Regions from separate parts of the Rhizobium sp. 57MFTsu3.2 genome, predicted to be linked through region 2. Evidence: riboswitches for the same ligand, from Rfam matches in the RefSeq annotation. Region 2 holds a riboswitch; each other region holds the start of a gene.
What was found. A riboswitch is a leader RNA that binds a small molecule or an ion and turns the genes downstream of it on or off. The one in region 2 is predicted to bind cobalamin.
Positions count from the first base shown of each region.

Region 1: linked by a shared signal. The riboswitch ahead of cobU (bifunctional adenosylcobinamide kinase/adenosylcobinamide-phosphate guanylyltransferase) and the one ahead of AF71_RS19210 (CbtB domain-containing protein) in region 2 are both predicted to bind cobalamin.
Region 3: linked by a shared signal. The riboswitch ahead of nrdH (glutaredoxin-like protein NrdH) and the one ahead of AF71_RS19210 (CbtB domain-containing protein) in region 2 are both predicted to bind cobalamin.

Region 1 is NZ_JDWI01000003.1:43,796-51,334, reverse strand. It holds gene cobN (cobaltochelatase subunit CobN) at 1-1,042, opposite strand, end outside; gene cobW (cobalamin biosynthesis protein CobW) at 1,053-2,102, opposite strand; gene cobU (bifunctional adenosylcobinamide kinase/adenosylcobinamide-phosphate guanylyltransferase) at 2,108-2,632, opposite strand; cobalamin riboswitch at 2,761-3,158, opposite strand; gene AF71_RS04345 (chloride channel protein) at 3,406-5,196, shown strand; gene AF71_RS04340 (cobyric acid synthase) at 5,193-6,647, opposite strand; gene AF71_RS04335 (glycine betaine ABC transporter substrate-binding protein) at 7,168-7,539, shown strand, end outside.
Region 2 is NZ_JDWI01000018.1:107,056-114,594, reverse strand. It holds gene AF71_RS19240 (ABC transporter ATP-binding protein) at 1-531, opposite strand, end outside; gene AF71_RS19235 (LuxR C-terminal-related transcriptional regulator) at 724-1,539, shown strand; gene AF71_RS19230 (sulfite oxidase-like oxidoreductase) at 1,600-2,262, shown strand; gene AF71_RS19225 (helix-turn-helix transcriptional regulator) at 2,465-3,154, shown strand; gene AF71_RS19220 (hypothetical protein) at 3,201-3,812, opposite strand; gene AF71_RS19215 (CbtA family protein) at 3,854-4,597, opposite strand; gene AF71_RS19210 (CbtB domain-containing protein) at 4,611-4,820, opposite strand; cobalamin riboswitch at 4,849-4,986, opposite strand; gene AF71_RS19205 (histidine phosphatase family protein) at 5,044-5,607, shown strand; gene AF71_RS19200 (EAL domain-containing protein) at 5,991-7,539, shown strand, end outside.
Region 3 is NZ_JDWI01000013.1:27,279-34,817, forward strand. It holds gene AF71_RS15410 (DUF1214 domain-containing protein) at 1-23, opposite strand, end outside; partial or broken gene AF71_RS15420 (5-methyltetrahydropteroyltriglutamate--homocysteine S-methyltransferase) at 337-972, shown strand; cobalamin riboswitch at 1,094-1,317, shown strand; gene nrdH (glutaredoxin-like protein NrdH) at 1,566-1,787, shown strand; gene nrdI (class Ib ribonucleoside-diphosphate reductase assembly flavoprotein NrdI) at 1,798-2,211, shown strand; gene nrdE (class 1b ribonucleoside-diphosphate reductase subunit alpha) at 2,181-4,349, shown strand; gene nrdF (class 1b ribonucleoside-diphosphate reductase subunit beta) at 4,365-5,354, shown strand; gene AF71_RS15445 (NUDIX hydrolase) at 5,436-6,026, opposite strand; gene AF71_RS15450 (inositol monophosphatase) at 6,279-7,109, shown strand; gene AF71_RS15455 (dual specificity protein phosphatase) at 7,165-7,539, shown strand, end outside.

The sequences.
Region 1 (7,539 bases), on a different contig from region 2:
AGCGCGATGCCGACTTGAATGAAACCGCTCGGGCAAGCACCCGTCCGTCAACCTCCGGCAGCGCAACATTCATTCCAAGGTCGCGTGCGGAGAGCCCCTGCGAGGAAGCGGCCCACGCTTGGCGCGACGACGCCGAAAAGATCGCCTGAAGCACCACCGCGTCGTTCGCCTCGAGCACGGTCTGCTCGCGATCCGCACCAGGCGCAGACACGGCAAAGCCTGTCGTATTGATCACCACCTCGGGCTTGATGGCGTTAAAAACACTTTCGAGAATGCCCTTCGAGACAGGATCCTTGAGGCTGTAAGCAAACACCGGCAGCGGCCGGATGCCTTCAGCCAGCAGCGTATCGATCAAGGCTTCGACAGGCTTGGTCTCTCCGCTTTGCACGAGCGCGCGATAGAAGCTGACCGCGACCACAGGCGTTTGTGACACTCCCTGTACGAAGCGCACCCGTTCGTCGCACGCCGACCTCCACTCTTCGACGCCGACGACGCCCTTGCCCGGCCACCAGATCCCAGCCTTCATCAGCGGCGATGCCGCTTCCGGCTTTTCAGTTCCCGAGAGCATCGCACCGGCATAGTCCAGAAACGCCCGCGAATTGGCATCGCCGCCTTCGATGAGATAGGCCCAAAGGGCGTTCAGGTCTTCAAGCGGTACATTCGAAAATGGTGTCAACCCCGCATCGGACTTCGAATCTCCGGGCAGCACGGCGATGAACGCGCCAGATCGAGCTGCCGCCGTATGGAGCGCCTCCAGCGCATAGTGGAAGTAGCTGGCGCCACCCAGCGCCCTCACGACGATTAGCTTGGAGTGGCGGGCCGTCCGCTCGATATAGGCATCGACCGACATTGGATGCTTCAGGCTCATCAGGCTTGCCAGCCGCAGCGAGAAGCCGGTCGACGGTTCGTCATAAGCGGCGGCTATCGCGGCAAGCTCGGTATCGGCAGCCGACAGGAACAGGACATCGCCGGGCGATTGACCGAGATCGATCGCCTCCTCGGCGTCACTGATTGTTCCCTGCTGTGCCAGAAGCAGATGCATCGGTCTTGCCTTATGCCAGCGCTTCGATCGCCTTGCGCACCGCCGCTTCGTCCATCTCGTGCAAGCCGATGACGACAAGACGGGTGCCGCGTGCTTCGCCCGGCGCCCAGGCGCGATCGAAATAGTGGTCGATCCGGCTGCCGACCGCCTGCAACTGCAGGCGCATCGGCTTGCCGGGAACATCGATGAAGCCCTTGAGCCGCAGCACGTCATGTTCGCCGATGATGCCCCTCAGCGCACCCACGAAGGCTGCCGGATCGGCAACAGGACCAAGCTCGACCACGAAGCTGTCGAACTCGTCATGATCGTGCGGCACGCCGTCCTCGTGTTCGAGTTCATGGTGGGACTTGCGATTGACCACATCGTCTTCCGTACCGACGCCGAGCCCGAGCAGCACGCTTGCCGGAACCTCGCCATTGCGCGCCTCGATCATGACAGGCTTGCGAGCGATACGGGAAGCAACCTCATCGCGCACGCGACCAAGGCCGGCGGTGTCGAGAAGGTCGGTCTTGTTGAGTACGATCAGATCGGCGCAGGTCAGCTGGTCCTCGAAAAGCTCCTCGATCGGGCTCTCATGGTCGAGCGACTCGTCTTCGACCCGACGAGCCTCGACGGCATCGTGATCGTCCGCGAAGCGGCCCGCGGCAACGGCGGCGCTGTCGACAACGGTAACGACGCCATCGACGGTGACCTGCGTGCGGATATCAGGCCAGTTGAACGCCGCAACGAGCGGCTGCGGCAGCGCGAGACCGGATGTTTCAATAACGATATGGTCGGGGCGCTGTTCGCGCTCCAGAAGCTTGGTCATCGTCGGAATGAAGTCGTCGGCAACCGTGCAGCAGATGCAGCCATTGGTGAGCTCGATGATGTCATCCTCGGTGCAGTTCTCCGCGCCGCAGCCCTTGAGCACGTCGCCGTCGACGCCGAGATCGCCGAATTCGTTGATGATAAGCGCGATCTTCTTACCGTTGGCATTGGAGAGCAGATTGCGGATCATCGTCGTCTTGCCGGCGCCGAGGAAACCCGTGATCACGGTCGCCGGAATTTTCTGCTGGTTCATGAAATTCAACCCTTCATCTTCAACGGCAGTCCAGCCGCGATAAAATACACATCCACGGCCTCGGCCGCGATCATTTGATGCAGACGGCCGGCATGGTCCCGAAACTCCCGCGCCATGCGGTTTTCCGGCACGATACCGAGACCGACCTCATTGGAAACGATGACGAGACGGGCTCGTGCCGTCGGCAGATACGCCACAAGCGAGGCAAATTCCGCCCCTATGTCGCGGTCTTCCATCATCAGATTGGTGATCCAAAGCGTCAGGCAATCCACCAAAACTGCCCGCTTCTCGCCATCGATCGCCCGCAGGCAGCCGACAAGATCCAGCGGCTCTTCATGGGTATGCCAGAGATCGCCGCGATCGGCTTTGTGCTTGTCGATCCGGGCGCGCATCTCGTCGTCCCAAGCCCGACCGGTCGCCACGTAATGGTGCTCCAGGCCGCTCGAGACGACCAGTTGCTCGGCAAAACGCGATTTGCCCGAGCGCGCGCCGCCCAGGATGAAAGTCGCGCCTGATGATATCGGGCTCATGGAAAACGCTGACCGATCTTCGGAAGCCTTCCGCGAGAGACCGGAACGACTGCGGAGCGCAGCCGGCAAATCTGTCTTTCAGCCATGACAACCTCCGTGCTGGCAGCGGGCATCACCCAGGAATGGGCTTTTCGCCCGGCACAGTTGGCAGGTCTCCTGGCTCGCGGGTCTTGGCCGCGATCGGGGCAAACCGGAAACCGGTCGCCCCAGATCGTGCCAGCGGATCTTCCTCGCCTTCCCGGCTGCATTTCATGAAAAGGCGGACGATTCGTAGACGTAAGAGGCGTCCTGCCCCGGTTGATCATGATGCACTGCCAGTGACTTTTCCGTCGCCACTTTCGCACAGCCCGCCTGCACCCTTGCAGGCTGTCAGCCACGCGAAACCAACGCCGGACGGAAAACCCTGACCGCTCTACAGTCGCGGGGTCGGCTCTGATGACGGTGCCCGAATTGGGTCCACCGCTTCACATTCCCTTTTCATCCGCACCGATTCAACCGGTCCGGAACCATCCGTTATGGCGTCATCGTTAGGCAAGGCCACTCCTGAAGTCAATCAAAAGCCGTCGCTCCTAAGATTGCCGTCATCGCCGCGAAACGCTGTCAAGTCGACCTACTCTACAAGATTTATCGTCTTTTATCAGTGGCTTACGTCATAAATAATTATTGTCCGCGCCGGTCTTTTGCCGCAATTGCATCGCAAGCGGGTCGCGCCACTGATTTGCCCCTCCCTTCCTCGCACTTGAACGCGCCTGCGCCCGCCTAGTTTTCCTGCCATGCTCCTCAAAATCGATATTCGCCGCTTCGGTCCGTTTCATACCCTTCTCGATATCGGGCGGATGCGCGCCCTGCTGCGCCGCAGCGAGATGGGGATGGTCATCGCCGGCGCGATCGTCGGTGTCATATCGGGTTTGGCGGTGACCGGTATGGGTCTCATTTCCCGCGAAATGCACAGCCTGATCTTCGGAATCAGCGACGTCGAGAGACTGAGTTCGTCGCAGATCGACAACAAGCTGCTGTTGCTGACGGCGCCGGTCTGCGGCGGCATTCTCCTGGGTCTGTTGCTGTTCGTGCTTGCCAAGACCCGCAAGAAGCCGATGGTGGATCCGATCGAGGCGAACGCACTGCATGGCGGTCGGCTATCTCTCACCGATAGCATTCTGGTCGCAGTCCAAAATCTTATTTCTAATGGTTTCGGGGCCTCCGTCGGCCTGGAAGCCGGCTACACGCAGCTGGCGGCCGGACTGGCCTCGAAGCTCGGGCTGAAGCTGCAGCTTCGCCGCTCGGACCTGCGCGTTCTCGTTGGGTGCGGCGCAGCGGGTGCGATTGCCGCTGCCTTCAATGCCCCGCTGACCGGCGCATTCTACGCCTTCGAGCTCATCATCGGCTCGTACACCATCGTCTCGCTAACGCCGGTTGTGGTTTCTGCGCTGGTTTCGACGCTGGTGGCTCGGCTGCTCGGTGGCAGCGATTTCCTGATCGACGTTGGCGAATTCGGTACGGTCATGCCGGCTGATTACGTCCCGGCTCTCCTGCTCGGCGCATTCTGTGCGGGTGTCGGTATCATGATCATGCAGGGCGTTGCCTGGATCGAGGAATTGGCTCGCCGGAGTTCGATCGCGACGCCGCTGCGCCCTGCCCTTGGCGGCATCGTCGTTGGCCTCCTCGCGCTGATCACACCGCAGGTGCTGTCGGCAGGACATGGCGCGCTCCACCTCAACCTCGGGCGCGACGTCGCGATTCCGGTGCTCGTGGGCCTGTTCCTCCTGAAAGCCTTCGCCTCCGCGATCTCGATCGGTTCGGGCTTCAGAGGCGGTCTGTTCTTCGCGTCGCTGTTCATGGGCGCGCTGGTAGGCAAGTTCTTCGCCTATTCCGCCCCCTACTTCGCTCACGCTACGCTGACACCGGTCATCTACGCGGTCGTCGGCATGAGTTCGCTTGCGGTCGCCGTCATCGGCGGGCCGCTGACGATGACGTTCCTTGCTCTCGAAATTACCGGCGACTTTCCGATCACGGCGCTTGTGCTGGCGGCGGTCATCACCTCCTCGCTCGTCGTCCGCAGCACCTTCGGCTACTCCTTCGCAACATGGCGCTTCCACCTGCGCGGCGAGAGCATTCGCAGCGCGCACGATGTCGGCTGGATCCGCAACCTAACGGTTGACCGGCTGATGCGCGCCGATGTGAAGACCGCCAATGCCGCTCTCTCGATCGATGAGTTCAAGGAACGCTTCCCCATCGGCTCGGCGCAGCGGGTCGTCCTGGTCGATGGTACCGGCAAGTACAGCGGCCTCGTGCTCGTTCCGGAGATTTACGCGAACCTGACCGATACCGACGAAACCGGCAAGGATCTCAGCGAATTCATCCGCTACAAGAACGATTTCCTGCAGCCGCAGATGAACGCCAAGCAGGCAGCCGCCATCTTCGACAAGACCGAAAGCGAAGCGCTCGCCGTCGTCAACAATCTGATTGAGCGCAAGGTTGTCGGCCAGTTGAGCGAGGCGCATACGCTGCGCCGTTACAGCGAAGAACTCGATCGCCGCCGCCGCGAAATATCCGGCGAGATCTAGCCGAGAAGTTCGTCCAGCCAGCGCCGGTCAAGACAGGCTTCCAGCTCGGCCGCAACGTCGTCCAGGGCTTTCTCGACGCCGGCACGATAGTCATTCGTGTCGCCCGAAAGGCCAAAGCTGCGCAGCAAGCGAGAACGGTAGATGTCGCTGGCGAACAGCCCATGCAGATAGGTTCCCGCAATCCGGCCGTCTGCCGATACCGCGCCATCCGGCCTACCATCGACGATCGCGAACGGCCGGCCGCAGTCTTCGCCGGAGGTGATACCGAGATGGATCTGGTAGCCGGAAAGCGGGGACCCGTCCTCCACTGCTGTCGCAACACTGTTGCGGACGGTCTTTTCAGGCGCCATCTCCGTCTCGACGTCAAGCAGCCCGAGGCCCGCCATATCCACCGCATGTCCCTCGATGCCCAGGGGATCATGGACCTTGCGCCCGAGCATCTGATAGCCGCCGCAAATCCCGATCACCCGACCACCCCGCTTCACATGGGCCAGTATGTCGGCATCCCAACCCTGCGCACGCATATCAGCCAGGTCTGATATCGTTGATTTCGAACCGGGCAAGATCACCAGCCGCGCGTCCGCAGGCAGCCGCTCGCCCGCGCGGACGAAAACCAAATCGACATCCGGCTCCGCCTTCAAGGGGTCGAGATCGTCGAAATTTGCGATGCGGGTAAAGACCGGCACGGCGACCTTGAGTGCCCCCGTGCCGCCGCGTGCGAGGCGTTCCAACGCCACCGAGTCCTCGGCCGGCAGACGCGAAGCGTGCCTGAGCCACGGCACGACACCGAAGCATGGCCATCCGGTGAAGCGGCGCACCGCATCGATACCCGTATCAAAGAGCGAGACGTCGCCACGGAACTTGTTGATGAGGTAGCCGGATATCATTGCCCGGTCGTCCTCGGAGAGGATCGTATGCGTCCCAACCAGCGAGGCGATCACGCCCCCGCGGTCAATATCGCCGACAAGCACGACAGGCACACCGGCACGGGTGGCAAATCCCATATTGGCGATATCGCCGGCCCTGAGATTGATTTCGGCGGGCGAACCTGCGCCTTCCACGATCACAAGATCCGCTCCGGCCGAAACGGCCGAAAAGCTCTGCATCACGTAGTCGAGGAGCGCTGGCTTGAGTTTCTGATAGTCCCGTCCCTTGGCCTGCCCCCAGACCTTGCCCTGAACGATGATCTGGCTGCCGTATTCGGATTGCGGTTTGAGCAATACAGGATTCATGTGCACCGAGGACGGCACACGCGCGGCAAGCGACTGCAGCCATTGCGCCCGGCCGATCTCGCCGCCGTCGTCGGCGACCGCGGCATTGTTCGACATGTTCTGCGGTTTGAAGGGACGGACCGAAAGGCCACGATTGGCAGCAAGACGGCAAAGCCCCGCGACAAGAACGGTCTTGCCGACATCGGAGCCGGTCCCTTGCAGCATGATGGCCTTGGTCATTGTCACGGAACTCCGGAGAACCCGACCCCCGCCTACAACGGCCTCTCTGCCGTGGTCAATCGCAAGCGCCGAAAATGCGAAGGCCACGTCACCCGCTTAGGGTAGCGCGGCCTGCCGAAATACGCTGGCGCATTCGCCCATACACGGCGAAGCTCACGTTCTCCGGGACGCATTACCTGATCCGGAGAAGCGGCGGTGTCCCCCGCCACGGAAGAACAGATACCGCCACATTGTTACCGGACGGTTAGCAACTCCCTAAGCAAAGATGAATTTCGGCATTTTCCGGCTTTGGGACGCTCGTGGTAACCTTTTGGTGGGGCTGGCAATACGTTTTCAAATCAGACGCTTAGACTTCACGCCTCATGCACAGAAGAACGATTGATTTCCACAGCCGAACGCGTAGGCTGCCATTCCAAGGCATCAAGACGAGCGCCACAGCAATAGCCGGACAAACAGGATAAAGATCTCCGCAAGACGCGGAACGCCTAGTTGTGGCGGGGCAGCAAGAATGGGAAGGCAAATGAGATCTCTCTGCACGTCGATCCTGCTCGCCGCAGGAATCTGTGCGGCCGCTACGACTGCGCAGGCTGCCGAATGCGGCAACGTCACCATCGCTGAAATGAAGTGGGCTTCGGCGGGTATTGCGGCCAACTTCGACAGGTTCATTCTTGAGAAGGGTTATGGCTGCTCTGTCAAAATCGTCCCGGGCGACACGATGCCGACCTTCCTGTCGATGAACGAGAACGGTGAGCCGGATATCGCTTCGGAGTTCTGGATCAATTCCGTCCGCACAGAACTCGACGGTGCGGTCAAGGAAGGCAGGCTGATCCTGGCGGCGGAAATCCTTTCGGAGGGAGCTGTCGAAGGCTGGTGGATACCCAAATTCGTCGCC
Region 2 (7,539 bases):
GGAGCGTAGCTTCTTGTCGAGCGCAGCCAGCGGTTCGTCCAGGAGCAGCACCGACGGACGGTTGACGATCGCGCGAGCGAGCGCCACGCGCTGCTGCTGTCCACCAGACATTTCGTGGATGCGGCGCTTGGCGAAGCCGCCGAGCCGAACCATTTCAAGCGCCTCAGTGACACGCCGGTCGATTTCGGCCGCCGCAAACTTGGGCCGCACCTGCTTCAGACCATAAGCAACGTTCTGCCGGACGTCGAAATGCGGAAACAACGCATAATGCTGAAAGACCATGTTCACCGGGCGCCGATAGGCCGGCACACCGTTCATCTCGCGCCCGTCGATCAGCACAGTACCTTGGCTTGGCTGCTCGAAACCGCCGATCATGCGCAGGCAAGTGGTCTTGCCGCAGCCCGACGGGCCGAGCAACGCGAGGAATGCACCCTTCGGCACATTGAGGTTGATGTCCGTTACGGCGATCACCGGGCCATAATTCTTGGTGACCGAACGGAATTCGATATCGTTCGTCGAAGCAGATGCCACGTCTGTTCCCTGCGGTTGGTCTGGATTGGGCAGTCTAGCGCTGCCTTTTGCCACCGTCGCTGTGGAAAGACTAAGCGCGCCCTTCCCTCACGGTATATACCCCGAGAGGGGTATTCTAGCCGCAAAGCCTTCATGGAAGGTATATACACGGGGAGCGGATTTCCGCGCGGGGCGATCAGGAGGTTCCGGGAAATGACCACTGACCTGGAGGCGCTATTTCGGGCCTTCAATGCCACCATTGGCCGGCAGGCGATGGGCGATGCAGAATTCGGCGAGACCTTCCGGGAGATGATGGCGGCGCTCGTAAGCTTCGACTACGTCGTTGTCTTCGCCTATCGCGGCAAGGAGCGGCCGATCGATCTCTACAGCACCTTCGACCCGAAGGAGCACATCATTTTCGTGACCCTCTACCAGGCTGGCCCCTACCTCCTCGACCCGTTCTACCACACGGCCCATGAACGTCGCGCCGGCGTGTTTCGCATGCGGGAACTGGCGCCAGACCGGTTCTTCTCCAGCGAGTACTACCGGACTTATTACGTCCAGACAGGCCTTGCAGAGGAGATCGGTTTCTTCGTCACGGCCGATGACGATATCACGATCGTTCTTTCGCTTATGCGCAAGGAAAAGACCGGGCCCTTCCCGCCTGCGGAATTTGCCTTGCTGAAGAAAGCCGAACCATTGATCGCAAACATGGTTCGGCACTACTGGGCCGGGCTCGGAACTCGCTTTGATGCGCAACAGCATTCGAGACCCCGCGGCAACCGCAAACGCAACGCCAGTGAAAGCGCCCTGCAGCCCGCCGAAGCGGTGTGGCGTGATCTCAATCTCACCAGCCGCGAGACCGCGATCGTCGATCTTGTCCTTCAGGGGCACTCCTCCGAGTCGATCGGCCTGAAGCTCAACATCTCGACAGGGACCGTGAAGGTTCATCGGCGCAACGTCTACCGCAAGCTCGGCATATCGTCGCAAACACAGCTCCTCTCGCTGTACCTCAAGAATCTGTCGTGACGCACGCTTGACAGTCTCGAAGCCTGGATGCCCTATTGCGGCAACGCGAAAGGGCCAGCGATGAGCGACGATCAAACCCCGACCGACAGCAAGCTCACGAGATCGAAGCGCCGCTGGGCCGAGGAAGGAAAATTCCTCACCGGCCGCATCAGTCGCCCGGAAACCGAGCGCCTGCCGCCGGGTCAGCACCTCGTCAAGGATTGGCCGATCCTTGATCTCGGCCAGCACCCGATCATCGCGCCCGACACATGGAGCCTGGAAGTCCGTGGACTGGTCGAAACCCCGCTTGATCTTACCTGGACCGCCTTCCAGGCGCTCGAGCAGAGCACTAAGGTCACCGACATTCATTGCGTGACGACGTGGTCACGCTACGACAACAAGTGGAAGGGTGTTTCGACGCGCGACCTGCTCGATCAGGCAATACCGAATCCGGAAGCTCACTACGTCATGCTGACAAGCTATGATGGCTATACGACAAACTTGCCGCTCTCCGACTTCGCCGCAGAAGATGCCATCCTCGCAACCTCCTGGGAAGGTGTGCCGCTGACGCGCGATCACGGCGGCCCCATGCGGCTCGTCGTTCCGCATCTCTATTTCTGGAAGAGCGCCAAGTGGCTGCGCCGTATCGAGCTGCTGCCGGCCGATGCATCAGGCTTCTGGGAAAAAAACGGCTATCACATGTACGGCGACCCCTGGCGCGAACAACGCTACTCGGATGATTGAAACCGGACGCCGCGGGCGCCTCCAGCCTGAACCCGCTTAACGTGCAGAACGCACACCGAGAAATTCGCTTCAAAATAGATGCAGCGAGCGATATATTTTTCATATTAATGCCTTACGACGATTCAGCCGTGGTCGGCTGTTGAAAGCTGTACCCATTTTGGGTTGTCGTAGTGCAACGATTCCAGATATCGCGCATGGATTGATGAACAAGGACACTTCATTTCATACTGTCACGCAGAAACTGCTGGACGCATGGTTGCATACCACGCCGCAACTGCCGGCCGCTCCAGAGGACATCTATCGCGACGTCCTCGAGCTCCTGACGATCCGGATGAGGATGACGCTCGTCGTTCTCAACGGCGACGATCCGTTGCAATGGCATCTGAAGGTCGTGCGCTCTTCTACCGTCAGTTCGCGTATCCTGAACATCAACAAGCTCTTTGCCGATCAGCGCATCGGCGAATTCAAGGATCGGGGCTACATGGAGACGGCCGTCATCCCGCGTTATCGCGAGGTGATTGCCACGCAGAAGCCGTCGATGGAACTGGTCAAGACACGGGTGCTTGGCGTCAACATCGGATACGAACGGCTGATCCTTCCGCAAAAGACAACGGCGCAACATCCAGCCTGGCTTCTGGCGGTCTCGAACGGTCGCTTCATGTTCAACCCGCCGCAGCAGCGAGCACGCATGGATGCGACCGATGAAGCCGTGATGCAGCTCCTGACGGAAGGCGCGACGGCCAAGGAGATCGCCGCTGACCTCGGCATTTCACCCCGCACGGTCGAGCACCGCCTAGAGCGCATGAAGGAGCGCTACGGAGCGAAGAACACTGTCCATCTCGCGGCCATGCTGATTGCGACGCACCTCGACCGCGATATCGAGAAGAGCTAGAGCCATTCAGGGTTAAATTAAGGACGGTCTGCCGGAGCAGGTTTCGTCAGGGCGCGATCCACCGAAGCAGCCGCCGTCCACAATATGCCGCAGCCAGCAACACCGCCGCGAAGCCGGTAACCGTCACCATGCTGCCGGGATGCAAGGGAACATTCCTCCACACCGGGCGAACGACATCCGCAGTGTTGAACGCCTCACCGCTGAACTCGCAGGTGATCAGCGCCAGACCGCGCAACACCATGCCGGCGTCGATCGCAGAGACGATGGCCTCCGCCTCGTCCGCCTCCGCGCCCATGTTGCGCATCGACAGGAGTACGGCCTTCGTTGCCGCGAGGTAGGCGTGCGAGCATTCATTGAATGGACTGGCCTCGTCGGTCACCCCGCCCGGCATCTTGCCCCAGAGACAATAGGCATGCTGGATCTGCGCATAGTTCAGCACGCGTCGGAACGGCTCGTTCGTGTCCGTGGCACGCGCCGCGAGATCAATGATCCGATCGCGATACTCCGCCATCATGACCATTTCGCCATGTGAGATCTCGGCGATCGCGATGCCGCTTTGGGAACCGCTGCTGCTCCGCTGGTGCGCGTCGGCCGCGACGGACCAAAGCTGCAGGACAGCAATCATGGCTACAAGAAAAATGGGACGCCGACTGGTCATCTCTGAGGACAGGCTCCGGATTGCTCCGGGGCCTTCTCCGATCAATGGAAGACCGACGCGCGAGCGCTGAGCCTGGGTGCGGCACCGAGCTTGCGCTCGGCCAGAGCACCAAAGGCCAGGCCAAGAACGCCCCATAGGATGGCGTGCATCCCGATCGTGGTCGTACGGAAACGCCAGAGAACCATAGCCGAATAGTTCTCCGCAACCTCGTTGATCGGCGGCAGCAGATACTGCACGAGGCCGATGAAACCGACATAGGCCAGACCTGCCGCGATTGCCGCATTCCACATACCGAACCGCGGCGTGAGGCGGCGTGCAAGCGCAATTGCCGCTACAAGCGCAGCGATCGAAACGACGATCATCAGGAAAAACAGCTCGGTCCTGACGCCAATGGTGTCGGGATTGCCGACTGCTGGCGGATTGGCCGGATATTTTATGTTGGGTACGATCACGATAGCGACAAACGCCGCAACGGCGATGACGGCACAGGTCCCGCGGGCGCTCAGATTGCTGAACCGCCCCTGGATAAAGGCGAATACGAGGGCAAACAGGCCGCCGACAGCAATGCTGTAGGCCATTACACCGGTCAAGAGGCCAAGGCCCGCCTGCGTGGCGCGGCTGACGATTTCAGGCTCAGCAGTTTCACCCGCCGCCTGGGCGGCCGCCTCCTCGAACGCGATCGCCTGGTCGACAAGCGGCTCGCCGAAAGTATGCGCAAAGGCGAAAACGAGGACGCCAGCGATCACCCCCGCGAGCATGCCGCGAAGCAAAAGATTTCCAACCATGTCCGGAACTCCCTTAGTGGCAGGGAAAGCCGAGGAGATGCCGGCCGTCATGCACGAACTCGTGCACGTACATACCGTTGAAAAGCGCCATCGCGCCCTCTTCGGTACCGACGAAATAGATGGCGATGAGCATCAGTAGACCGCCGAAGATGGCCCAAGGCAAAAGCTCGCCAACCGGAATCGGAGCCGGTGCGGCGACGGGCGCAAAAGTAGTGTCAGACATGTATTCCTCCTGGAATGACGCGTTCAGTCGAGAATCGTTGCGTGGCAGGGTCTGACTTCCAGTCCGAGGTATCCTCATCCTGATCACAGTGGCGCGACCGCACCGGAATTTCACCGGTTTCCAAACCCACAACATCACCGTTATATCTGCCGCTTCGAACCTGTCAACGAAACTTCATGCAGCGGCGGACCACGCTCCCCGATATCCGGAGACAACGAACGTGATGACGCGCCTTACCTGGATCTGCCACGGCCCGACGGCCGCCAACCGCGAGGCGCGCTTCCCGCAGGACGAACCGCTGAATGAAAAGGCAATCATTGCCACACGGGCAATCACCCCACGCCTGCGGCACGCCGACAGCGTCTTCGCCAGCCCGACGCTGCGCGCGCGGCAGACGGCCGGCGCGCTTGGCTTGCAGCCGGAAGTTTCCGAGGCGCTCGCCGATTGCGATTTTGGCCGCTGGGCGGGCCGTTCGATCGCCGAGATCCAGCAAGCGGAACCCGAGAACCTTGCCGCCTGGATGGCGCAACCGGAGGAAGCACCGCATGGTGGCGAGGCGATCGCTGCCGTGTGCATGCGTGTAAACGGCTGGATGCGCGAGCACTTGCAGTCCGGCGGTAACATCATCGCCATTACCCATGCGGCGGTCATCCGAGCAGCCATCATCGGCACGCTGAATGCCCCCCTGTCATCATTCTGGATTACCGATATCGAACCGCTCGCCGTCGCTCACATGACCAGCAACGGAAGCCGCTGGTCCCTGCGCTTCGAAGGACAAACCACCTAATTTTCAGGGCGATAATTTAGTCCAGCCTTACGCAAGCAATCGATGCGATAGTTTTTCGACCCGACACCGTCGGGCTGTCAATCCTTGCCCCAAGGAGGACTTTGCATGCCCTATGATTGGAGCGGCGCGCGGATGCGACGCTCGCGTCTGCTACGTATGACTGGCGCCGGGATGCTTCTCCTGCTCGTCGTCAGCGTCACCCTTCTAACCAGACTTTGAGAACAACAGGCGAGCGACAAGCGCTCGCCTCGTTTTTCACCGCGGCTTTCGAGCCAGTTCACACGCCGTGATAGCGATTTGATAACAAGAAATCGCCCTTTGATTTCAACAAACGCTTCAGACTTCCATGATACATCAGCGCCCGGGTGGAGATGGAGTAAAGCATGCCGGTATTCTTCCAGAGCAGGGCCGGGAGGCAATGCTTGTTGGTCATGGCGTTGGGGGTAACGCTATGGCTCGTCGGTGCAATCCTGGAACTGGATAACTGTGTGGTCGCCTTCGTCGGCGCCTACGAAAGCTATGGTGCAGACAAGCTCGTCCTCGCCCTTGGCATCGGCGGGGCGATGAGCTTCGTCTATTCGATCCTGCGCATTGTCGATTTGCGCAAGGAGATGGAGCTGCGGGCCACCGCTCAGGCCAAGGCCGACTGGACAGCAACCCACGACCACCTCACCAAACTTCCCAACCGCTATGCGTTCGAACGGAAAGTCCTGCTGCGAAGGACGAAGACCGACGTCGAAGGTGACGAGTGGGAGCAGAACGTGACAATCTTCTCGGTAGACCTCGATGGCTTCAAGAAGGTCAATGACCTTGTCGGCCACAATGGCGGCGACGCCCTTCTGATCGAGGTGGCAAAACGGATCTGCGCAATCGGAAACGCGGACTGCGTCTATCGCTTCGGCGGCGACGAGTTCGTCGTCGTTGCGCTTGGCCTCTCCTCCCGCCATGAAGAACGCTTCGCGCGTTTGCTCATTCAAGCCGTAACACGGCCCATTCACATCAACGGGTTCGCGGTCGAAGTCGGCGCCAGCGTCGGCCACGATCGCTGGGAGCAGGGTCAAGAGCCGCTCGAGGACGCGGCCCACCGAGCCGACCTCGCCATGTACGAGGCGAAGTCACGCGGCCCCAACCACCACATGGTGTTCGAAGCCTCGATGCAGGACAAGGTGGCAAAGCGCGCGACGCTGGAATCAAAGCTGCGCGTCGCAATTCAGCAAAAGGCCATCCGCCCCTTCTATCAACCGTTGATCGATCTCAAGAGAGGCACGGTCTGCGGCTTCGAAGCGCTCGCTCGCTGGACGGACGAAGAAGGCGTCGCCATTCCGCCGCCGGAGTTCATCGGCATTGCCGAAGAGACCGGACTGATCACCGAGCTTTTCGAAGACCTTCTGGCGCAGGCCTGCGGAGACGCCCTGGCCTGGGACGACCACGTTACCCTCTCCTTCAATGTCTCTCCGGTGCAGATGGAGGACAAGCTGCTGGCCTCGCGCATCTTCAAGGTGTTGTCGGCAAATGGTCTTCCGCCAAGTCGTCTGGAGATCGAGATCACCGAAAATGCCCTGATCCAGGATCCGGCGGTTGCCGCAATCATCCTGGATGAACTCCACGATGCAGGCGTTCAGATCGCGCTTGACGATTTCGGCACCGGCTACTCCAGCCTCGCCCAGCTCGCCCGCTATCGCTTCGACAAGATCAAGATCGACAAGAGCTTCATCGCAACGTACCGCGATGATGAGCGTCAGGAAAAAATCATCCGCGCCATGCTTGGGCTCGGGCGCAGCCTCAACATACAGACCACCGCCGAGGGCATCGAAGAGCATCGCCAACTCGGCCACCTGCTTCAACTCGGCTGCGATGTCGGACAGGGCTATCTCTTCGGCAAGGCGATGCCCGCCGAAGAAACGCGCTCGTTCGCCCTTGACCGTCACGAGA
Region 3 (7,539 bases), on a different contig from region 2:
AAAGTAACAGAGCGTAGCGACATGATGACCTTGACCTTGTTAGCGGCGCTGACAACATCCTCGCTTTTCGAGGCACGAGAGGAAGTACGTTACGGTAAATATTGAAGTGTTCTGCAATGCCGACGGCCGATTTGGATCGATGAACGAACCGCTGCACGGGAGGGCGCGTGGGTTGAGGTAGAGGGCACGAGGCGGGCGTCGCGCTAAGATCAAAATCGGGGCTCTCGTTCAAGAAATTCGAACCCGCGCCATGGTCGTCCAGCGAAAGACCGGACGTCCCGTACAATTCGAGATCACGACCGAAGTGAGGGGAAGCCTGCTTGCCTGGCTTGAACGCAGCCCATGAAGGGGATGCTGACGGGACCGGTTACCATTCTTCAACTGGTCCTCGTTCGCGACGACCTGCCTCGCGAGACCGTCTGCCGACAGATCGCGCTCGCCATCCATGATGAGGTGAAGGATCTCGAACAAGCGGGCGCCGGCGATGGTCCAGATCGACCAAGCGGCGTTACGCGAAGGCCTTCCCCTCAGGAAGGGTGCCTGGCAGCATTATCTCGATTGGGCTGTCGAGTGCTTCCGAATTTGCTCCAGCGACGTGGCGGACGACATGCAGATCCATACGCACATGTGCTATTCCGAGTTCAACGACATCATGGATTCGATCGCCGCGATGGACGCGGATGGGATCTCGATCGAGACGTCAAGGTCGAAAATGGAACTGCTCGATGCATTCGTCGGAGAAGGTTATCCGAACGAAATCGGACCAGGTGTCTATGACAAGCCGCGGGTTCCTCATGCCGAGGAGATGCGAGCGTTGATCAGTCTGGCGCGCACACATTTGAGCGACCGCCAACTTTGGGTCAACCCGGACTGCGGCTTGAAAACCCGCAATGGGAAGAGGTCAAACCCGCACTCGTCAATATGGTGAAAGCCGCGCGCAGCCTGCGCGAAGTAGCCGCGGTAGAGGGCTAGCCCTACCGTGCCACCGAACCCCGAAGCCGGGCGAAGGTCCGGCTTCGTTGCCTTCATTATTTGTCCCCAGCGTTTCTGCGTCTGTCTGATGGTATCCGTTGACGCGATTTTCGCCTCGTATACTATATCTTGTGTTCGAGGTTCTTCCGATTCGCGTCGGAAGCTAAGACGGGAATACGGTGCGTGAGGCCCATGATGGGTCGAGCAATGCCGGAGCTGCCCCCGCAACTGTGAGCGGCGAGCATTCGATCGATAGGTCCACTGAACGCCTTGAGGGCATTGGGAAGGCAGATCGAATGTGATGATCCGCAAGCCAGGAGACCTGCCTTGCAACGCAAACGTCCACGGGCGGGGTGTCCGGAAGGTCGCGATTGCGTGCGGGATGTTGCCGTGCGTGCCGCTTCCCCTGACCGCCGCATGAGCCACTTCGGGGTGAAGTCTTATGATCTTGAGTTTCGAAATCCGTCCGCGCGAATGACGGGCGCCTGAGCGTCCGGCGACCGCAAGCGGCTGCCTTCATCATCGCTCACTTTTGGCCGGACGTCGGAGGATGTCCGATCGCTATCGCCCGCCTATCTGACATGAGGATTACCATGACCATCACCGTCTACAGCAAGCCCGCCTGCGTTCAGTGCACGGCGACCACACGCGCGCTCGATCGGCAAGGGATCAACTATGACGTGATCGACGTCTCGACCGACACCGCGGCCTACGAGCTCGTGCAGGGTCTCGGCTACCGTCAGGTTCCCGTCGTCGTTGCCGGTGACCTGCACTGGGCTGGCTTCCGACCTGATATGATCAACGCTCTGGCCTGAGGATCGGCCGATGGGTGAGCTCGTCTATTTCTCCAGCAGATCCGAGAACACCCGCCGCTTTGTCGAAAAACTCAGGCTGCCCGCATCGCGGATTCCGATCGGCGCCGAGCTCACGCTTACGGCGGAACGTCCCTTCGTCCTGATCGTCCCGACCTATTGCGGCGACGGCGGCAAGGGCGCCGTCCCCAAGCAGGTGATCCGTTTCCTCAACGATGCGGCGAACCGCTCGAACCTCCGTGGCGTGATTGCCGCGGGCAACAGCAACTTCGGCGAGACCTACGGGCTTGCCGGCGACATCATCGCAAGGAAATGTCAGGTGCCCTACCTCTACAGGTTCGAGCTTCTGGGCACCGTGGAGGATGTCGCCAATGTCAAACATGGATTGGAACGATTTTGGACACGGCAGTTCTCGAACGCCCTGTGAAGGTGGCGGATACGAAGGTGGCGGACGCAACGCTCGACTACCACGCGCTCAACGCGATGCTGAACCTCTATGACGAGGACGGAAGGATTCAGCTCGACAAGGATCGGCAAGCGGCCAAGCAGTATTTCCTGCAGCACGTAAACCAGAATACAGTGTTCTTCCATAATCTCAGGGAGAAGCTCGATTACCTCGTCACCGAAGGCTATTATGAGCAGGAGGTTCTGGACCAGTATTCGTTCAATTTCGTCCGCGACCTGTTCGATCACGCCTACGATAAGAAGTTCCGCTTCCCGACCTTCCTCGGCGCGTTCAAGTACTACACCAGTTACACGCTGAAGACCTTCGACGGGAAGCGTTATCTCGAGCGCTACGAAGACCGTATCTGCATGGTGGCACTGACGCTGGCGCAGGGCAGCGAAGCGCTGGCCCGCGACATGGTTGATGAGATCATCTCGGGCCGCTTCCAGCCGGCGACCCCGACCTTCCTCAATGCCGGAAAGAAGCAGCGCGGTGAGCTTGTCTCCTGCTTCCTGCTACGCATCGAGGACAATATGGAGAGCATCGCACGCGGCATCAATTCCGCTTTGCAGCTCTCCAAGCGCGGCGGCGGTGTCGCTCTGTCGTTGACGAACCTGCGCGAGGCGGGAGCGCCGATCAAGCAGATCGAGAACCAGTCGTCAGGCGTAATCCCGGTCATGAAGCTCCTTGAGGACAGCTTCTCCTACGCCAACCAGCTCGGCGCGCGACAGGGGGCAGGCGCCGTCTACCTCAACGCCCACCACCCCGACATCATGCGCTTCCTCGACACCAAGCGCGAGAATGCCGACGAGAAGATCCGCATCAAGACGCTGTCCCTCGGTGTTGTTGTCCCCGACATCACATTCGAACTGGCAAAGAACAACGAGGATATGTACCTGTTCTCGCCCTACGATTTGGAGCGTGTCTACGGCGTCGCCTTCAGCGAGATCTCGGTGACGGAAAAGTACCGGGAGATGGTGGCCGACAGCCGCATCAAGAAAAAGAAGATCAAAGCGCGTGACTTCTTTCAGGTTATTGCCGAGATCCAGTTCGAAAGCGGCTATCCCTACATCGTGTTTGAAGACACGGTGAACAAGACGAACCCAATTGCCGGACGCATCACCATGAGCAACCTCTGCTCGGAAATCCTGCAGGTGAGCGAGGCGAGCGACTACAATGACGATCTATCCTACAAGCACATGGGCAAGGACATCTCCTGCAATCTCGGCTCGCTGAATATCGCTGCAGCGATGGATTCATCCGATTTCGGCAAGACGATCGAAACCTCGATCCGGGCGCTGACTGCCGTTTCCGACATGAGCAACATCACGTCCGTTCCAGCCGTGGCTAAGGGTAACGCCGACAGTCACGCGATTGGTCTCGGGCAGATGAACCTTCACGGCTATCTCGCCCGCGAACGTATCTACTATGGCTCCGAAGAGGGCGTCGACTTCACCAACATGTACTTTTACACAGTCACCTATCATGCCATCCGTGCCTCGAACCGGCTGGCCGTCGAGCGGGGTCAGAGCTTTAAGGGTTTCGAGAATTCGAAGTACGCTTCGGGCGAATATTTCAACAAGTACACCGAAGCTGAGTGGAAGCCCGCGACAGCGCGTGTAGCAGAGCTTTTCGAGACGGCAGGGGTCCACGTTCCGACGCAAGACGACTGGTTGGAACTGAAGCAGGCCGTCGTGGAAGGCGGTCTCTATAACCAGAACCTGCAGGCAGTGCCGCCAACGGGCTCGATTTCCTACATAAACCACTCGACCTCCTCGATCCACCCGATCGTTTCGAAGATCGAAATCCGCAAGGAAGGCAAAATCGGCCGCGTCTATTATCCAGCCGCCTTCTTGACCAACGACAATCTCGACTACTACCAGGATGCTTACGAGATCGGGCCGGAAAAGATCATCGACACCTACGCCGCGGCCACCCAGCACGTCGACCAGGGCCTGTCGTTGACGCTGTTCTTCCGTGATACTGCGACGACCCGTGATATCAACCGGGCGCAGATCCGCGCCTGGAAGAAGGGCATCAAGACCATCTACTACATCCGCCTTCGCCAGATGGCGCTGACCGGCACGGAAGTGCAGGGCTGCGTCTCCTGTGCCCTTTGATATCAGGTGAACGAGATGAACATCCAAGTAAGGACCAAAGCCCCGAAGACTGCCGCCGCCGTGCGTGCCATCAACTGGAACCGCATCGAGGACGATAAGGACCTCGAGGTCTGGAACCGGCTCACCGGCAATTTCTGGCTGCCGGAAAAAGTGCCGCTGTCGAACGACATCCCCTCCTGGGCGACGCTGAAACCGGAAGAACAGCAGCTCGCGATCCGCGTCTTCACCGGACTGACGCTGCTCGACACGATCCAGAACGGCGTCGGCTCGGTCGAACTGATGGCGGATGCAACAACGCCCCATGAGGAGGCCGTGGTTTCCAACATCTCCTTCATGGAGGCGGTCCACGCGCGCTCCTATTCGTCGATCTTCTCGACGCTCTGCTCGACGCCTGATGTCGATGACGCGTATCGTTGGTCGGAAGAAAACGAGTTCCTTCAGCGGAAGTCGGCGCTGATCATGGAGCAGTACGGATCCGCCGATCCCTTGAAAAAGAAGATCGCGTCGGTTTTCCTCGAAGGCTTCCTCTTCTATTCCGGCTTCTATCTGCCGATGTACTGGTCGAGCCGTGCCAAGCTCACCAACACCGCCGACATGATCCGGCTGATCATCCGGGATGAAGCGGTGCATGGCTATTATATCGGCTACAAGTTCCAGCGAGCTATCGAGCGATTGCCGGAGGCGCGGCGCCAGGAAATCAAGGACTTCTCCTTCGACCTGTTGCTGGAACTCTATGACAACGAGGCGAAATATACCGAGGCGCTCTATGACGGCGTGGGCCTCACAGAAGACGTAAAGAAGTTCCTGCACTACAATGCCAACAAGGCGCTGATGAACCTCGGCTACGAGGCCTTGTTTCCAGCAGAGGCGTGCAAGGTCAATCCGGCCATCCTGTCGGCGCTATCGCCGAACGCCGACGAGAACCACGACTTTTTCTCAGGATCCGGTTCGTCGTATGTTATCGGCAAGACGGTTGCGACCGAGGACGAAGATTGGGATTTCTAAATTAGGTCGTTGCGCATAGAAGCTTTCCTGCAGGAGCAGCCAGTCCTTGCGGCGTCGTGCGTTCGACTCCGCTCAAGACCCTCATTCGTTTCCACATTGTCGCGATGGCTTTTCGTCAGGCACCAATGGGGGTTCTTGCTTCCTGCGCTTGCCTCTCGGCGTAAAGTCCACCAGCAGTGATTTGAGTTCCAGTTCACGAACCCGCCGGGCAGCTTCGTCCGGAGCAAGCCAGGCCATTTGCCGCTGCCCTTTTTCCTTGAACACGTTCTTCTGGTCCGTCACCTCAATTTGGAACAGGTCGACGATGATCGGCGCGATCTCGCCATCGTCGAGGAACTTGAGGTAGGTATAGCGGCCTACGGGTGTCTTGTGCACGACGCCATTGACGCCGGCCTCCTCCCAGGCCTCGATTTCAGCTGTCTCATATGGCTTCTTCCTTTTCATCGGCCAGCCCTTGGGCACAATCCATCGACCGGAATCCCGGGAGGAAATCAGGAGGACTTCAATGTTGCCGGTGTCATCGATGTAGCGGAAGCAGACTGCACCATATTGTTGCCGGAAGGCCGCAGAAAACAATTTTTCCGGTTCCCGCGCCAACTGCGCCAAGAGGGACGGACGGCTTCCCGGCGCTTCCACCTTCTGCTTTTTTCTCGGCATCAAATCGAGTTCCATGTTTTGTCAGACCCTAATAAGTCCTATCGGGTTAAGATAGGGTCGGAGGCGACGATCAGACGCTCGCCGAGTGTGCAAATGAACCTCTCACGTCGCGATTTCGTGGCCCGGATCGACACCGTGTAACACCGCGAACGCGTGAGCAAACCTGCAAGATATTTGACGGAGAATCCGTTTGGTGCCTTGCAAAACCATTATTGACGTATTTGCACGCGTGTGCAATATGAACGCGTGTGCAATTTGGAGGGCCTCATGCGCGAAGCCGAATTCTGTGAAGCTCAAGAACGCGTAGCGCTGTGCAAGACAGTGATCCGCTCAGCCGGCGAGCTTGTTCTGCAGGGCTTTCGAAAGCGGACGGCAACGTCGTCCATGAAGGGTCCTCAAGACTATCTGACCGAGACCGACGCCGCTTCCGAGGCGCATATCCGCGCAGTGATCACCGAGCATTTTCCGGATGATCATTTTTTTGGTGAGGAAGGTGGCGGAGTAATTGGTGACAGGATCTGGGTGGTCGACCCGGTCGATGGTACTGCGAACTTTGCACGCGGGATTCCACATTTCTGCATTTCGATCGCCTACGTCGAGGCCGGGCAAACACAATTTGGCGCAATCTTCAATCCCGCGCTCGACGAACTTTACTTCGCCGAACGCGGCAAGGGCGCCACGCTGAACGACCGATCAATTGATACGGCCAGGACCAACAGGTTCGAGGCCGCCTCCATCGAGATGGGCTGGTCGACCAGGGTACCGAATGAGACCTACCTTGGTGTGATGGGCGAGCTGCTTGCGCTTGGCGCCAATGTGCGACGGGCAGGGTCAGGTGCCATGGCTCTCGCCTATGTCGCCGATGGCCGTTCCGACGGTTATGTCGAACTCCACATGAATGCCTGGGACTGCCTGGCAGGATTGCTGCTCGTCAGCGAAGCCGGCGGGGCCGTCTGCCCGTTTTTTGAAATTGGGACCCTGGAATTTGGTGGACCTGTGCTTGCGGCGGCGCCCGGGGTGGCCAGCGGCGTCAGCAATGCGGCCCGTATTCCGATTGCCGTTGCACCAACAGCTGACAGGCTGGCTGCCTCCGGCTGATGACAGTCACGAGGCGCCGGAACAAGCGTTAGCGTACCAACCAAAGGATTTCGAGATGGATGGACCAGTCTATTCGCGCCCGGCAATCAGCCTGATCACCGATGGCCTCGGCCCCCATGGCTCATCGCTTTACATCGGCGGCAGTGACGGGGCGAGCGATCTCGGTCTGCTTCGTCGGCATGGCATTACGACCGTTGTCAATTGCGCCGTCAATCTTGACATAAACTACGTGCGAGGTGAACCGGAGAGCGAAGACGTCAGGGCCTCAGGATATGGGGATATTCGCTACTACAAGGTCGGTCTGATCGACGGGGAGGGAAGTCCCGATACGATGATGCTCGGGGCTTATTACATCCTTGATGGTGCCCTGCGCCAGACCATGCCGAAGCGGCATACGTACCCCTTCGCTGATGGCGGAAACGTATTGGTC